2 regions of the Bradyrhizobium sp. Pa8 genome follow, and region 2 is predicted to be linked to the other one. Evidence: predicted binding sites of a transcription regulator. Region 2 holds the regulator's gene; the other holds the start of a gene.
The links. The regulator PhoB, encoded in region 2, activates phosphate uptake and scavenging genes when phosphate is short. The targets are predictions, from matches to a motif close to TGTCATNNANCTGTCAT.
Positions count from the first base shown of each region.

Region 1: the regulator PhoB is predicted to act here: its motif matches at 5,522-5,538, upstream of ACKWRH_RS01975 (DUF2794 domain-containing protein).

Region 1 covers NZ_CP176767.1:417,145-425,136, forward strand. Annotated here, with positions in the region: gene ccmB (heme exporter protein CcmB) at 1-151, opposite strand, end outside; gene ccmA (heme ABC exporter ATP-binding protein CcmA) at 429-1,031, opposite strand; gene acnA (aconitate hydratase AcnA) at 1,276-3,996, shown strand; gene ACKWRH_RS01970 (DUF1223 domain-containing protein) at 4,214-4,990, shown strand; gene ACKWRH_RS01975 (DUF2794 domain-containing protein) at 5,602-5,973, shown strand; gene ACKWRH_RS01980 (GNAT family N-acetyltransferase) at 6,087-6,617, opposite strand; gene ACKWRH_RS01985 (Bax inhibitor-1/YccA family protein) at 6,844-7,635, opposite strand; gene ACKWRH_RS01990 (ABC transporter permease) at 7,906-7,992, opposite strand, start outside.
Region 2 covers NZ_CP176767.1:9,241,365-9,249,356, forward strand. Annotated here, with positions in the region: gene argF (ornithine carbamoyltransferase) at 1-591, opposite strand, end outside; gene ACKWRH_RS43910 (aspartate aminotransferase family protein) at 591-1,799, opposite strand; gene ACKWRH_RS43915 (GcrA family cell cycle regulator) at 2,256-2,768, shown strand; gene phoB (phosphate regulon transcriptional regulator PhoB) at 3,006-3,713, opposite strand; gene phoU (phosphate signaling complex protein PhoU) at 3,728-4,444, opposite strand; gene pstB (phosphate ABC transporter ATP-binding protein PstB) at 4,456-5,277, opposite strand; gene pstA (phosphate ABC transporter permease PstA) at 5,274-6,119, opposite strand; gene pstC (phosphate ABC transporter permease subunit PstC) at 6,121-7,110, opposite strand; gene pstS (phosphate ABC transporter substrate-binding protein PstS) at 7,254-7,992, opposite strand, start outside.

The DNA of each region.
Region 1 (7,992 bases), 720 kb from region 2:
CCAGCCGCGACAGCAGCGCCAGATCCGGCCCCACCGCGAACGGCATCAGCACCACCACGGTCAGGAAGAACAGCACGCCGATCAGCGCCCCGCCGCCGACGCGGAGCGCGATCCGGATGTCCCGGCGGATGAGCGCGGACAGGGCGGTCATGGGGTGGCTCCGACGGCGAGGCGGCCAAGTGAGCCCAATTCATGGCCCAAGCAAACTGGGCTCCCTCCCCCCTTGCGGGGGAGGGCGGGGGAGAGGGGTAGCCCCGGGGAAAGTGCTTGTCGGGTCTCGACCTCCAGCAACGGAGCGCCTGTTTCCCAGGCGCTAGAGCCGAAACGTCCTACCGTGTGGCACCCCTCTCCCTGACCCTCCCCCACAAGGGGGCAGGGAACGGACGGAGCGGTGCCAGGCCTCTCGAAAAGCTGAGGGTCAGCGAATCTCATACCATCTCCCCAATCCTCAGCTCCCGCGAATCGATCCCCAGCGGCGCATGGGTCGCCGCGATGATCAGGCCGCCGCGGCCGAGATGCTCCCGCATCAGGCCCTCGAACATGCCCTGGCCGGCCACGTCCAGCGCCGTGGTCGGCTCGTCCAGCAGCCAGACCGGGCGGCGCACGGTCAACAGCCGGGCCAATGACAGGCGGCGGCGCTGGCCGGCGGACAGGAAGGCGGCCGGCAAATGGGTGGCATGATCGAGCCCGACGATGGCGAGGCTCTTGGCCGCATCACTGCGCTCGCCGCCCAGAAAATCAGCCCAGAATGACAGGTTTTCCGCCACGCTCAGCGCCGGCTTCAGGGCGTCGCGATGGCCGAGATAGTGGCACTGCTCGGGCAGCGTCAGCTCGGCATCGCCGCCGGCGAGCGCGATTGTCCCGCCGGCCGGAATCAGCAGGCCCGCGATCAGCCGCAGCAGCGAGGTCTTGCCCGAGCCGTTGCGGCCGACGACCGCCACGGTCTCGCCGGCGACAGCCTCGAAATCGAGCCCGGAAAACACCTCGCGGCCGCCGCGCACGCAGACGACCCCGCGTCCGGACAGCTGCATCTTGCCTTGGTTCAATCCGCTCAAAGCCTGGCCTCAGGAAATCTTGGGGTAGCGCATGGGAATTTTTGGCTCGCGGATTGCTGCGGCACGTTTGTGGCTGTGGCGGCGCGGTTAGAAAGCTTCTATAAGCCCGGAACTACTTGATGCAGCAACTCAACCTGCCCCTGCAAGCGAACCAGCCGGACTCGCTGACGGTGTTAAAATACCCCTTGCCGGGTATAACTAACAATTGGGATTTTCCTACATGACCTCGCTCGACAGCTTCAAATGCAAAAAGACCCTCAAGGTCGGCGCCAAGACCTATGTCTATTACAGCCTGCCCACGGCCGAGAAGAATGGTCTGAAGGGAATTTCGAAACTCCCCTATTCGATGAAGGTTCTGCTCGAGAACCTCCTGCGCAACGAGGACGGCCGCACGGTCAAGAAGGAAGACATCGTGGCGGTGTCTAAGTGGCTGCGCAAGAAGTCGCTGGAGCATGAGATCGCGTTCCGCCCGGCCCGCGTGCTGATGCAGGATTTCACCGGCGTGCCGGCCGTGGTCGATCTCGCCGCGATGCGCAACGCGATGCAGAAGCTCGGCGGCGATGCCGAGAAGATCAATCCGCTGGTTCCGGTCGACCTCGTCATCGACCACTCCGTGATCGTGAACTTCTTCGGCGACAACAAGGCCTTCGGCAAGAACGTCACCGAGGAATACAAGCAGAACCAGGAGCGCTACGAGTTCCTGAAGTGGGGCCAGAAGGCGTTCTCGAACTTCTCCGTCGTGCCGCCCGGCACCGGCATCTGCCATCAGGTCAATCTCGAATATCTCTCCCAGACGGTCTGGACCAAGAAGGAGAAGATGACGGTCGGCAAGAAGACCGGCACCTTCGAGGTCGCCTATCCCGACTCGCTGGTCGGCACCGACTCCCACACCACCATGGTCAACGGTCTCGCCGTGCTCGGCTGGGGCGTCGGCGGCATCGAGGCGGAAGCCTGCATGCTCGGTCAGCCGCTGTCGATGCTGCTGCCCAACGTCGTCGGCTTCAAGCTGAAGGGCGCGATGAAGGAAGGCGTCACCGCGACCGACCTCGTGCTCACCGTCACGCAGATGCTGCGCAAGCTCGGCGTGGTCGGCAAGTTCGTCGAGTTCTTCGGCCCCGGCCTCGACCACCTCTCCGTCGCCGACAAGGCGACGATCGCCAACATGGCCCCCGAATACGGTGCGACCTGCGGCTTCTTCCCGGTCGACGCCGCTGCGCTCGACTACCTCAAGACCTCCGGCCGCGCTCCGGCGCGCGTCGCGCTGGTGCAGGCCTATGCCAAGGCGCAGGGCCTGTTCCGCACCGCCAAGTCGGCCGATCCGGTGTTCACGGAAACGCTGACCCTCGACCTCGGCGACGTCGTTCCCTCGATGGCCGGTCCGAAGCGCCCCGAAGGCCGCATCGCGCTGCCGTCGGTCGCCGAAGGCTTTTCGCTTGCGCTCGGCACCGAGTACAAGAAGACCGAAGAGCCGACGAAGCGCTTTGCCGTCGACGGCAAGAACTTCGAGATCGGTCATGGCGACGTCGTGATCGCCGCCATCACCTCCTGCACCAACACCTCGAATCCGAGCGTCTTGATCGGCGCCGGCCTGCTTGCGCGCAACGCTGCCGCCAAGGGCCTCAAGGCAAAACCGTGGGTGAAGACCTCGCTCGCGCCGGGCAGCCAGGTGGTCGCGGCCTATCTCGCCGATTCCGGTCTCCAGGCCGATCTCGACAAGGTCGGCTTCAACCTGGTCGGTTTCGGCTGCACCACCTGCATCGGCAATTCCGGTCCGCTGCCCGAGGAGATCTCGAAGTCGATCAACGACAACGGCATCGTCGCGGCCGCCGTGCTCTCCGGCAACCGCAACTTCGAAGGCCGCGTCTCGCCGGACGTGCAGGCGAACTATCTGGCTTCGCCGCCGCTGGTCGTCGCCCACGCGCTCGCGGGCAGCGTCACCAAGAACCTCGCCGTCGAGCCGCTCGGTGAAGGCAAGGACGGCAAGCCGGTGTACCTCAAGGACATCTGGCCGACGACGAAGGAGATCAACGCCTTCATGAAGAAGTTCGTGACCGCGTCGATCTTCAAGAAGAAGTATGCCGACGTGTTCAAGGGCGATACGAACTGGCGTAAGATCAAGACGGTCGAGAGCGAGACCTATCGCTGGAACATGAGCTCGACCTACGTGCAGAACCCGCCCTATTTCGACGGCATGAAGAAGGAGCCGGAGCCGGTCACCGACATCGTCGAGGCGCGCATCCTCGCCATGTTCGGCGACAAGATCACCACCGACCACATCTCGCCGGCCGGTTCGATCAAGCTCACCTCGCCCGCCGGCAAATATCTCAGCGAGCATCAGGTGCGTCCGGCCGACTTCAACCAGTACGGCACGCGTCGCGGCAACCATGAAGTGATGATGCGCGGCACCTTCGCCAACATCCGCATCAAGAACTTCATGCTGAAGGGCGCTGACGGAAATATTCCGGAAGGCGGTCTCACCAAGCACTGGCCCGACGGCGAGCAGATGTCGATCTACGACGCCGCGATGAAGTACCAGCAGGAGGAAGTGCCGCTGGTGGTGTTCGCCGGTGCCGAATACGGCAACGGTTCCTCGCGCGACTGGGCTGCGAAGGGCACGCGCCTGCTCGGCGTCCGCGCCGTGATCTGCCAGAGCTTCGAGCGCATCCACCGCTCCAACCTGGTCGGCATGGGCGTGCTGCCGCTGACCTTCGAGGAAGGCACCTCCTGGTCGTCGCTCGGCCTGAAGGGCGACGAGAAGGTCACGCTGCGCGGCCTCGTCGGCGACCTGAAGCCGCGTCAGAAGCTGACCGCGGAGATCGTCTCCGGCGACGGTTCATTGCAGCGCGTTTCGCTGCTTTGCCGCATCGATACGCTGGACGAGCTCGATTACTACCGGAACGGCGGCATTCTGCACTACGTGCTGCGCAAGCTCGCGGCCTAAGCGCGAATTTGTGAACGGTGGCTCACCGCGACGTGAGTAGAAGGTTAAACGAGGGCGGCCTATCACAGGGCCGCCTTCGTGCGTTAGAACACGCGTCCGATGGTCCCGCCCGGCGGAAAACCTCGCTCCGGACGGCTGAATGTACGATGCCCGTAAGACTACGGTGACCATCAGGCGATAGGATTTTCCCCCACGCGTGCGAGGTGTGACGTTCAACATGACTGCAATGATGGCTTCTAATCTGGTTTCGCGCTGGTCCGGTGCACTCTGGTCGGGAGCACTCGGCATCTGCGCCATCGTCGCCGTCATCCGTCCCGCCGAGGCTGATCCCCGCGCCGTGGTCGAGCTCTTCACATCGCAGGGCTGCTCCTCCTGCCCGCCCGCCGACCAGGTCATCGGCGATCTCGCCAACGACCCGTCGATCATCGCGCTGAGCATGCCGATCGACTATTGGGATTATCTCGGCTGGAAGGACACGCTTGCGGATTCGCGCTTCTCGGCGCGGCAGCGCGCCTATTCGCGCATGCGCGGCGACCGCGAGGTCTATACGCCTCAAGTCGTGGTCAACGGTTCGACGCATGTCATCGGCAGCGACCGCGCCGGCATCGAGAGCGCGATCGGCAAGACCGACAAGGGCACCGGCGTGATGAGCGTGCCGGTGACGATGTCGCTTGCAGGCAAGCAGATCAACGTCTCGGTGGCGGCGAGCAAGGAGTCACCGGTCTCGCACGGCGAGGTCTGGATCTGCTCGATCACGAAATCGGTGCCGATCGCAATCAGCCGCGGCGAAAATCGCGGGCAGCAGATCACCTATCACAACGTCGTGCGCAACCTGCTCAAGGTCGGCGACTGGAACGGGCGTCCGGAAAGCTGGACGGTGCCGTTGGAAAATCTCACGCGCGACGGCGTCGACGGCGCTGTGGTCTATGTCCAGGACGGCAGCCGTGAGAAGCCGGGTGCGATGCTCGGCGCGGCGTACACGTCGCTGCACTAGATCCGATTTCTCTCGATAGCGTCGCACGCGCTCTCACGCCTCATGATGAGGAGCGCGCCCTCGCGCGCGAGGCGGACGATGCTGCGCATCGCCGCGAGAACCATGCAGGCCCGGCTGATGCAGCTCGATCTCGATCCTTCGAGACGCCGTTTCGCGGTTCCTCAGGATGAGGGGAGAGAGTTGTCTTCGCGTTAATCAGAGGGAAGCTGGTCGTGCCGGAAACGTCACGACACAAACCAAAAAGGACCAACTTGCGTTGGCCCTCCTTGTCGCGCGTACAGACCCGATCCTGACGGCCCCGGGGGGCTGGGGGCTGAGGAATCCGGAACCGAAAGGACCGGGTCAACGCACATAAGTCTTTTCGCAATGCAGGGCGGCAGGCGCTTGGCAGAAAAGCGGCGATATCAAGATTCCTTCTAACGATCCCGTGACGGTTTGCCGCGACAGAGTTCCACTCCTGCGTGTGCTCCGATTCGCACCTGATTCAATGAGTTGAGTGAAGAGCCCCTTGCGGCGGGGAACGGTTGGCGCGATCATGCAACTGTCATGATCCGCGGTTCCGGGGACGGTCTTCGCGGATGCGATCATGCCGCGAGATGAGGAGGCGCTCGATGAGTCTGACGCCGGAGGATGCCGATCCGAGCGAGCAGCGCGCAGTGGCGCGCCCCGCCGCTGCGAATGCCCAACCCAACCGGGTGACATTCAACCGGCTGGAACTGAACCGCATCCTCAACCTCTACGGCCGCATGGTCGCCGACGGCGAGTGGCGCGACTATGCCATCGACTTCCTGAAGGACCGAGCGGTGTTCTCGGTCTTCCGCCGCGCCTCGGAGGTCCCGATCTATCGCATCGAGAAAGACCCGCGGCTGGCGCGCAAGCAGGGCATGTACAGCGTGATCTCGGCGACCGGCCTGATTCTGCGCCGCGGCCACGAGCTCGAGCGCGTGCTGCTGGTGATCGATCGCAAGCTGGCGGTGGTGTAGCCGTAGTGCCGTAGGATGGGTAGAGCGAAGCGAAACCCATCACCTTCGGTCACTCAGACTGGGCTTGATGGGTTTCGCTGCGCTCTGCCCATCCTACGATGTCAGCTCGCGCCCTATTTCCCCGGCACCGTGCTCGCGCCTTCGCCGAGGTCGCGCTGCATCATCACCGTGTCGAGCCAGCGGCCGAATTTCAAGCCAACATTCGGATGCGTGCCGATCATCTTGAAGCCGCCGCGCGTGTGCACGCCGATCGAGCCGGCATTGGCGGAATCGCCGATCACCGCGATCATCTGGCGGAAGCCGCGCGCCTCGCATTCGGTGATCAGCCGCTCCAGCAGCAATGAGCCGATGCCGCGGCGGTGGAACGAGGGATCGAGATAGATCGAGTTCTCGACCGTGAAGCGGTAGGCCGGGCGCGGCCGGTAGGCGCCGGCATAGGCATAGCCGGCGACGCGGCCGTCGAGGATGGCGACGAAATAGGGATAGCCGCCGTCGATCAGCGCGCGGTAGCGGCGCGTCATCTCGGCCAGATCCGGCGGCGCCAGCTCGAATGTCGCGGTGCCCTCGCGGACGGCCTGCTGGTAGATGGCGGTGATGGCGGGAAGGTCGGCCTCAATGGCGGGCCTGATCTCAGGTGCGGACATGGGAGGAAGATTAGAGCCTTCCCGGGACGGCTGGAAGGGGGCGAAGGCGCCTCTCCGCCGTCATTGCGAGCGCAGCGAAGCAATCCAGAAATGCGCCTGCGGAGGGTCTCTGGATTGCTTCGTCGCAAGCGCTCCTCGCAATGAGGGCGTTTGGGGAAAGATCCCGGCGCAAACAAAAACCCCGGCCTCTCGGCCGGGGTTCGTATCCGTTCTCTCGGTTGATCGCTTAGTCGCGCTGGCCGAGGAGCTGCAGCAGCAGCGTGAACAGGTTGATGAAGTTCAGGTACAGCGACAGCGCGCCGGTGATGGCCGCACGCTCTGCGATGTCACCGCCGGCCGAGGCGTAGCCGTAGATGTAGTCGTTCTTCAGTCGCTGGGTGTCCCAGGCGGTGAGGCCGGCGAACACCAGCACGCCGACCACGGACACGATGAACTGCAGCATCGTGCTGGCCAGGAACAGGTTGACCAGGCTCGCGATGATGATGCCGATCAGGCCCATGAACAGGAACGAGCCCATCCCGGTCAGATCACGCTTGGTGGTGTAGCCGTAGAGGCTGAGCGCGCCGAACGTGGCCGCGGTGATGAAGAACACCCGCACGATCGAGGTGTGCGTGAACACCAGGAAGATCGAGGACAGCGAAATGCCCATCAGCGCCGCGAACACCCAGAACAGGATCTGCGCGGTCGAGGGGGCGAGACGGTTGATGCCCGCCGAGATCACGAACACCATCGCGAGCGGCGCGAGCATGAACAGCCACTTCAGCGGGCTGACGAACATCGCGTAGCCGAACGGCGTCAGGAACAGCTTGCCGACGCGGACGGCTTCCGGGGTCGGAACGTCGGTCACGGCGGCCATATAGACGCCGAGCGCGGCCAAGCCGGTGATGGCGAGGCCGATGCTCATGTAATTGTAGATGCGCAGCATATAGGCGCGCAGGCCGGCATCGACCGTCGCGGCGTCAACACGCCCGGCGGCCCTGCCGAAAGGAGAAGCGTAGTTACGGTCTAGGTCCGACATGGTCGAATTCCCGTTGGTTAGCCCGGTCCGGCATGAGGGTCGCCATGCCGCCGGTTCGTCAAATTCTATCTCGGATACCGATCTGTGCCGACTAAATTCTGGCTCATAATCGGGGCTCCGAACCCATTGGATATGTGGGAAACTAACACATTCGCTGCAACCGTCCACGCGCGGCTGAATGTCGCCCTCGCCCGCAATCCTGGCGAGCAGACGTGGTTAATCGCTGGAATCGTGCGATTCCGACATCGCGGGGTCGCCCGCTACCATTTGTCACAAATTCCGCAACACCGTGGCGGGCTTTTTGTTCAATGCCAGCAGCGTCCCGGCAAGCCCAAGTCCGACCGTGACCACCAGGGC
Region 2 (7,992 bases):
GAAGTCCCGCATCACCTTTTTCGGCGCGAGCTCCGGCGGCGTCGCGACATTGAGCTTGAACTTGAAACGCTCGGCGGCATGCGCCCAGGACGCCAGCACATTGTTGTCGTCGCCGGTCCAGGCCACCGTCCTGCCCTCGATCGGGCCGCGATGCTCTTCGTAGGTCATCAGGTCGGCCATCACCTGGCACGGGTGCGAGCGCCGTGTCAGGCCGTTGATGACGGGCACCGTCGCATATTCCGCCAGCTCCAGCAGGGCCTCGTGATTGAGGATGCGGATCATGATGGCGTCGACATAGCGCGACAGCACGCGCGCCGTGTCGGCGATGGTCTCGCCGCGGCCCAGCTGCATCTCGGCGCCGGTCAGCATGATGGGCTCGCCACCGAGCTGGCGCATGGCGACGTCGAACGAGACGCGGGTGCGCGTGGACGGACGCTCGAAGATCATCGCCAGCGTCTTGCCTTCCAGCGGCTTCACCGGCTGGTGCGCTTTCTGCTTCGCCTTCATGGCGGAGGAGGCCGCGAGCATGCTCTTGAGCTCCGACAACGGGAGCTCGTTGATATCCAGAAAGTGCTTCGGGGACTTGCTCATCAGCTTGCCGCCCGCTTGGTCTGACTGGACGAGATCGCGGCGCAGGCGCGTTCGAGCCGCCCGACGCTGTCCTCGATCTCGGCTTCGGTGACGATCAAGGGCGGCAGGAAACGCACGACATTGTCGCCGGCACCGACCGTGAGCAATTTTTCGTTGCGCAATGCCGCGCCGAGATCGCCTGACGGCACCACGGCCTTGATGCCGATCAGAAGGCCTTCGCCGCGCACTTCGCTGACGATGTCGGGATAACGATCGATCACGGAGGCGAGCTTCTGCTTGAGCAGCAGCGACATCTTCTGCACGTGGTCGAAGAAGCCGGGCTTGAGCATGACGTCGAGCACGGCGTTGGCAGCCGAGATCGCGAGCGGATTGCCGCCGAAGGTCGAGCCGTGCGAGCCGGGCCCCATGCCGGCAGCCGCGTCCGCGGTCGCCAGCACCGCGCCGATCGGGAAACCGCCACCGAGCGCTTTGGCCAGCGACATCACGTCAGGCGTGACGCCGGTGCGGCGATGCGCGAACAGATCGCCGGTGCGGCCCATGCCGGTCTGCACCTCGTCGAACGCGAGCAGCAGGCCCTTCTCGTCGCAGAGCTGGCGCAACGCCCTCAGGAAGGCGGGCGTTGCTGAACGCACGCCGCCCTCGCCCTGGATCGGCTCGATCAGGATGCCGGCGGTCTGCGGACCGATCGCCTTCTTGACGGCTTCGATGTCGCCATGCGGGACCTGGTCGAAACCGTCCATCGGCGGGCCGAACCCCTCGAGATATTTTGCCGATCCGGTCGCGGCGAGCGTTGCCAGCGTGCGGCCGTGGAAGGCGCCTTCGAAGGTGATGATGCGGTAACGTTCCGGATGACCCTTCGAGAAGTGATGATGGCGGACCAGCTTGATCACACCTTCCAGCGCTTCAGCGCCGGAATTGCAGAAGAACACGAAGTCCGCGAAGCTTTCGTTGCACAGACGCGCGGCAAGCTTCTCGCCGTCCGGGCTCTGGAACAGGTTCGACATGTGCCAGAGTTTGGTGGCCTGCTCCTGCAACGCCTTGACCAACGCAGGATGAGCATGGCCGAGCGCATTCACCGCCACGCCCGAGGTGAAATCGAGATAGCGATCGCCGTTGGTCGCAATCAGCCAGCAGCCTTCGCCGCGCTCGAAACCGAGGTCGGACCTGGCGAAAACGGGGAGCAAATGCGGCGCTGCGCTGTTAGTCATGACGATCACTTGAATGTTGCGGACGGCGTGAGCGTGCATTGCGCAACGCACCATTGACCGGCCCGGAAAACGAAACGTGCCGCCTTTTAAGGGCGGCACGCCCGACTATCTTATGCCTGGTGAAACCGGTGTCAATGCCGCCCGGAAAGCCTCGCGAAACGCAGAATCCGTAGTCTTGCGGTGGCGATTTTGCGTGTTTCCGCCACGGAACATGTGGAAGCGAGTCGGCGGACTCTTGCGCGTGAGTCACGCCATATTGTAGCGTTTGGCTTGTCAGATACGACATCTCGTGCAGCAGTTCTGATCCTCTAAGTCCTCATGTACCGGCGTAAGCGTTCGGGCGCATCTGGTGCGCCCGGCGAGCCTTAAGGGATTCTGGCGGCACGGGTTTTTCGAAGCTTAGGCATTCGCCGTGCGGCCGCCAGGATGGCAGGCGCCGGCGAAGGAAAGGGTGCAATGACCGTTTTGACCTGGTCGGATGATCGCGTCGAGCAGCTGAAAAAGCTCTGGGAGGCCGGACTTTCGGCCAGCCAGATCGCCGCTGAACTCGGCAATGTGACCCGCAATGCCGTGATCGGCAAAGTGCACCGGCTCGGCCTGTCGGGCCGCGCCAAGAGCCCTTCATCGGCAGCGCCCCGGCCGCGCAAGGCGCGCCCCGCCCAGCACATGATGCGGGTGACCCGGCCGATCGCACGCGGCAACACCGCGCTGGCGCAGGCCTTCGAAGTCGAGGTCGAGGCCGAACCGGTCACCTACGACAACGTCGTGCCGATGAGCCAGCGGCTGTCGCTGCTGGAGCTGAACGAGGCCACCTGCCACTGGCCGGTCGGCGATCCCTCGAGCCCGGATTTCTTCTTCTGCGGCGGCAAGGCGCTCTCAGGCCTGCCCTACTGCGCCCAGCACTCGCGCGTGGCGTATCAGCCCGCGGCCGATCGCCGGCGCGCGCCGGCGAAGCCGGGTCCGCGCTGAGTTATCGGAATTCACTGATTGCCAAGACGGCGCCGTCACGCGATGACGGCTCCAATGACTCGGTGTCATCCCCGCGAACGCGGGGATCCATAACCACAGGGCGCAGTTGTTGCGCGAGATGGTCACTTCGAGTCTTCGCCAAACCACGTCCTGTGGTTATGGGTCCCGGGCTCGCGCTGCGCGCGCCCCGGGACGACGGCTGAGCCGCAGCTCGCTAAAACCAACACCCGCTAAAGCTTACGCCTGCTCCGCCTTCGCAAAGCGATCGTCCAGTGCGTAGCCCGCGCCGCGGACGGTGCGGATCGGGTCCTGCTCGCGGCCGAGATTGAGCAGCTTGCGCAGGCGGCCGATATGGACGTCGACGGTGCGCTCGTCGATGTAGATGTCACGACCCCAGACGCTGTCGAGCAGCTGCTCGCGCGAGAATACGCGGCCGGGATGCTCCAGGAAGAACTCCAGCAGGCGATATTCGGTCGGACCGAGATCGATCGGCCGGCCCGAGCGCGCCACGCGGCGCTTGTCGCGGTCGAGCTCGATGTCGCCATAGGCGAGCACGGTGGCGAGCCGCTCCGGGCTGGCGCGCCTGAGCAGGCCCTTCACGCGTGCCAGCAGCTCCGGCACCGAGAACGGCTTGACGATGTAGTCGTCGGCGCCGGTCGCAAGACCCCGCACCCGCTCGCTCTCCTCGCCGCGCGCGGTGAGCATGATAATCGGGAGCTGCTTGGTCTCGGGCCGGGTGCGCAGCCGCCGGCACAGCTCGATGCCGGAAAGGCCCGGCAGCATCCAGTCGAGCACGATCAAATCAGGGATGTGCTCCTTGAGGCGGGTGTCGGCATCGTCGCCGCGCATCACCGTCTCGACGTCATAGCCGTCGCCTTCGAGGTTGTAGCGGAGAAGCTCGGTGAGAGCTTCCTCGTCCTCAACCACCATAATGCGTGCGCCCATGGTGTCGTCGCTCCTTAAGTGTTCGGGACCGTCGTGGCGAAGGTCGTCATGTCGCCCTTCGGCCGCTTGTCGGTGATCGCGTGGCCCTCGATCATGTAGAACACGGTCTCGGCAATGTTGGTGGCGTGGTCACCGATGCGCTCGATGTTCTTGGCGCAGAACATCAGGTGGATGCAGAACGAGATGTTGCGTGGATCCTCCATCATGTAGGTGAGAAGCTCGCGGAACAGCGAGGTGCAGATGGCATCGACTTCCTCGTCGCCCTTCCACACCGCCATCGCCGCCGGCAGATCGTGCGCGGCATAGGCGTCCAGCACCGACTTGACCTGCTGCTGCACGAGGTCGGTCATGTGCTCCAGGCCGCGGAACAGCTTGAGCGGATGGAAATCGGTCTCCAGCGCCGCGACGCGTTTGCCCATATTCTTGGCGAGGTCGCCGATCCGCTCGAGATCGGTCGCGACGCGCATGGCGCCGACGATCTCGCGCAGATCGACCGCCATCGGCTGGCGGCGCGCGATGGTGAGCACGGCGCGCTCCTCGATCTTCTTCTGAAGCGCATCGAGCTCGGCGTCGATGGTCACGACGCGCTGGCCGAGCGCGACGTCGCGGCGGATCAGCGCGTCGACGGAGTCGACGATCATGCGCTCGGCGATGCCGCCCATCTCGGCGACCAGGCGCGTGAGCTCCTGGAGGTCGGTGTCGAAGGCCTTTGCGGTATGTTCAGAACCCATGTTCCGTCTCCTCAGCCGAACCGGCCGGTGATGTAATCCTGCGTGCGCCGGTCGGTCGGCGACGTGAAGATCTTGCTGGTGTCGTCGAACTCGATCAGCTCGCCGAGATACATGAAGGCGGTCTTGTCGGAGACGCGCGCCGCCTGCTGCATGTTGTGGGTGACGATCGCGATCGTGTAGTTCTCGGACAGCTCCTGGATCAGCTCCTCGACCTTGGCGGTCGAGATCGGGTCGAGCGCCGAGCAGGGCTCGTCGAACAAGATCACCTCGGGCCGCACCGCGACCGTGCGGGCGATGCAGAGGCGTTGCTGCTGGCCGCCGGAGAGCGACAGGCCGGAGGCGTTGAGCTTGTCCTTGACCTCGTTCCACAGCGCGCCGCCGCGCAGCGCCTTCTCGACGCGGTCGTCCATCTCGGACTTCGAGATCTTCTCGTAGAGACGGATGCCGAAGGCAATGTTCTCGTAGATCGTCATCGGGAACGGCGTCGGCTTCTGGAACACCATGCCGACGCGGGCGCGCAGCAGATTGAGGTCCAGCTTGGGGTCGAGGATGTTGGTCTGGTCGAGCATGAGCTGACCCGTGACGCGCTGGCCCGGATAGAGGTCGTACATCCGGTTGAAGATGCGCAGCAGGGTGGACTTGCCGCAGCCCGACGGGCCGATGAACGCCGTGACGCGGTTGGTGCCGAGCGCCAGATTGATGTTCTTCAGCGCGTGGTGCTCGCCATAGTAGAAGTTGAGGTTGCGAACCGTCACCTTGGCGGGCGCCTCGGGCAGCGGCTGCGAGCCGTGCTGAACGGCGGGCGTACTGACGGAAACAGACATTTCGCTCATTTTGCAGTCCTCTCGGCGCTAAGAATGCGCGCGCCAATGTTCAGGGCAAGCACGGTCAAAGTGATCAGCAAGGCGCCGCTCCAAGCGAGCTGCTTCCAGTAGGCGTAGGGGCTCTGCACGAAGTTGTTGATGGTAACCGGCAGGTTCGCCATCGTCTTGTTCAGGCCGAGGCTGAAGAACTGGTTCGACAGCGCGGTGAAAAGCAGCGGCGCGGTCTCGCCGGCGACGCGGGCGGTGGCCAGCATCACGCCGGTGATGAGGCCGGAGCGCGCGGCGCGATAAGCGATGCGCTTGATCACCAGCGAGCGCGGCAGGCCGAGCGCGGACGCCGCCTCGCGCAGCGCGTTCGGCACCAGCAGCAGCATGTCCTCGGTCGTACGCAGCACCACCGGAATGACGATGACGGCGAGCGCAAGACTGCCGGCGATCGCCGAGAAACCGCGCATCGGCACCACTACCGCGCCGTAGATGAACAGGCCGATGATGATCGAGGGCGCCGAAAGCAGGATGTCGTTGATGAAACGGATCACCGAGGTCAGCTTGTCGTTGCGGCCGTACTCGGCGAGATAGGTGCCGGCGAACAAGCCGAGCGGCGCGCCGATGCCGACACCGAGCACCGTCATGATCAGCGAGCCGACGATCGCGTTGCGCAGGCCGCCTTCAGTCGAACCCGGAGGCGGAGTGTCCGCGACGAAGATCTCCAGGTTCAAACCCGCAAGGCCGTTGTAGAGCAGCGTGACTAGGATCAGCGCGAGCCAGGTGACGCCAAAGGCGGCGGCGCCGAAGCAGAGCCCGCGGACCACGATGTCCTTGCGGCGGCGGCGTGAATAGATCGGGTTCATGTTATTTTCCCGCTTTCTGGTCCAGCCGCATCAGCATCAGCCGGGCAGCCGCGAGCACGAAGAACGTCAGCACGAACAGCAGGAGACCGAGCAGGATCAGGCCGGACTGGTGCAGGCCGTCACTTTCGGCGAATTCGGACGCGATCGCCGCCGAGATCGTGGTGCCCGGCGCGAAGATCGACGAGGAGATGCGGAACGAATTGCCGATGATGAAGGTCACCGCCATCGTCTCGCCGAGCGCGCGACCCAAGGCCAGCATGACACCGCCGATGACGCCGACGCGGGTGTAGGGGATCACCACACTGCGGACGACTTCCCAGGTGGTGCAGCCGACGCCGTAGGCGGCCTCTTTGAGGACCGGAGGCACCGTCTTGAACACGTCGACCGAGATCGAGGTGATGAAGGGCAGCACCATGATCGCAAGGATCAGCGAGGCGTTGAACAGGCTGAGATAGGACGGCGGTCCCGCGAAGATAGCCCCCAGCACGGGAACGCCGTCGAAGATCTTGATCATGAAGGGCTGGAAGGTGTTGGCCAGGAACGGGCCCAGCACGAAGAAGCCCCACATGCCGTAGATGATCGAGGGGATGCCGGCGAGCAGCTCGATCGCCATGCCGATCGGGCGGCGCGCCCATTGCGGGCAGAGCTCGGTGAGGAAGATCGCAATGCCGAGACCCACGGGAATGGCGATCAGCATCGCAATGAAGGAGGTGACGAGCGTGCCGTAGATCGGTCCGAGCGCGCCGAGAACCGGCGGATCGGCTGACGGCGCCCAGCGCTGCGTCCACAGGAAGGAGATGCCGAATTCCTTCATCGCCGGGAAGGCGCCGACGATCAGCGAAATGATGATGCCGCCGAGGATGAGCAGCACCGAGATCGCGGAGAGCCGCGTGATCCAGTAGAAGGTGACGTCGCCGAGCTTGAAGGCGCTCAAGGCCTTGGCGCGGTCGTACGGTCCGGCGTCGTCGATTACATCGCTCTGAACGGCCATCTCTGCCACGCCGATCCCCTGTGCCCGTTTGATATACGCTTGTTGTCGGTCTTGTTGTCGGTCTTGCGCTCCGGATGCGGCGCGAGGCCGATCCGGAGCGGAGGTCTTGCGAGATCCCGGCGCCCAGTCCGGGACGAGAGCGCTTAGCTCTTGATCTCGGCAGCCCAGGTCTTCTCGATCAGCTGGACGACCGGGTCCGGCATCGGGATGTAGTCGAGCTCTTCAGCCGCCTTGCCGCCGTTCTTGAAGGCCCAGCGGAAGAACTTGATGGCTTCCTGCGAGGCCGCCTTGTCGGTGGCATCCTTGTGCATGAGGATGAAGGTCGCCGCCGTGATCGGCCAGGACTTGTCGCCGGGCTGGTCGGTCAGGATGACGTAGTAGCCCGGAGCCTTGGCCCAGTCGGCGTTGGAAGCAGCGGCCTGGAAGGCCTCGACGGTCGGCTGCACCGGCTTGCCGGCCTTGTTGACGAGACCGGTGTAGGTCAGCTTGTTCTGCTTGGCATAGGCGTACTCGACGTAGCCGATCGAGTTCTTGGTCTGGCTGATGTTGCCCGACACGCCTTCGTTGCCCTTGGCGCCGACGCCGACCGGCCACTCGACGGCGGTACCCTCACCGACCTTGCTCTTCCAGTCCGCGCTGGCCTTGGCGAGGTAGTTGGTGAAGTTGAAGGTGGTGCCCGAGCCGTCCGAGCGGCGGACCACGGTGATCGCGTCCGACGGCAGCTTCACGTTCGGATTGAGCTTCTTGATCGCGGCGTCGTCCCACTTGGTGATCTTGCCGAGATAGATGCTGGCGAGGGTCTCGCCGTCGAACACCATCTCACCGGGCTTCACGCCCTCGATGTTGACGACGGGAACGATGGCGCCCATCACCATGGGCCAC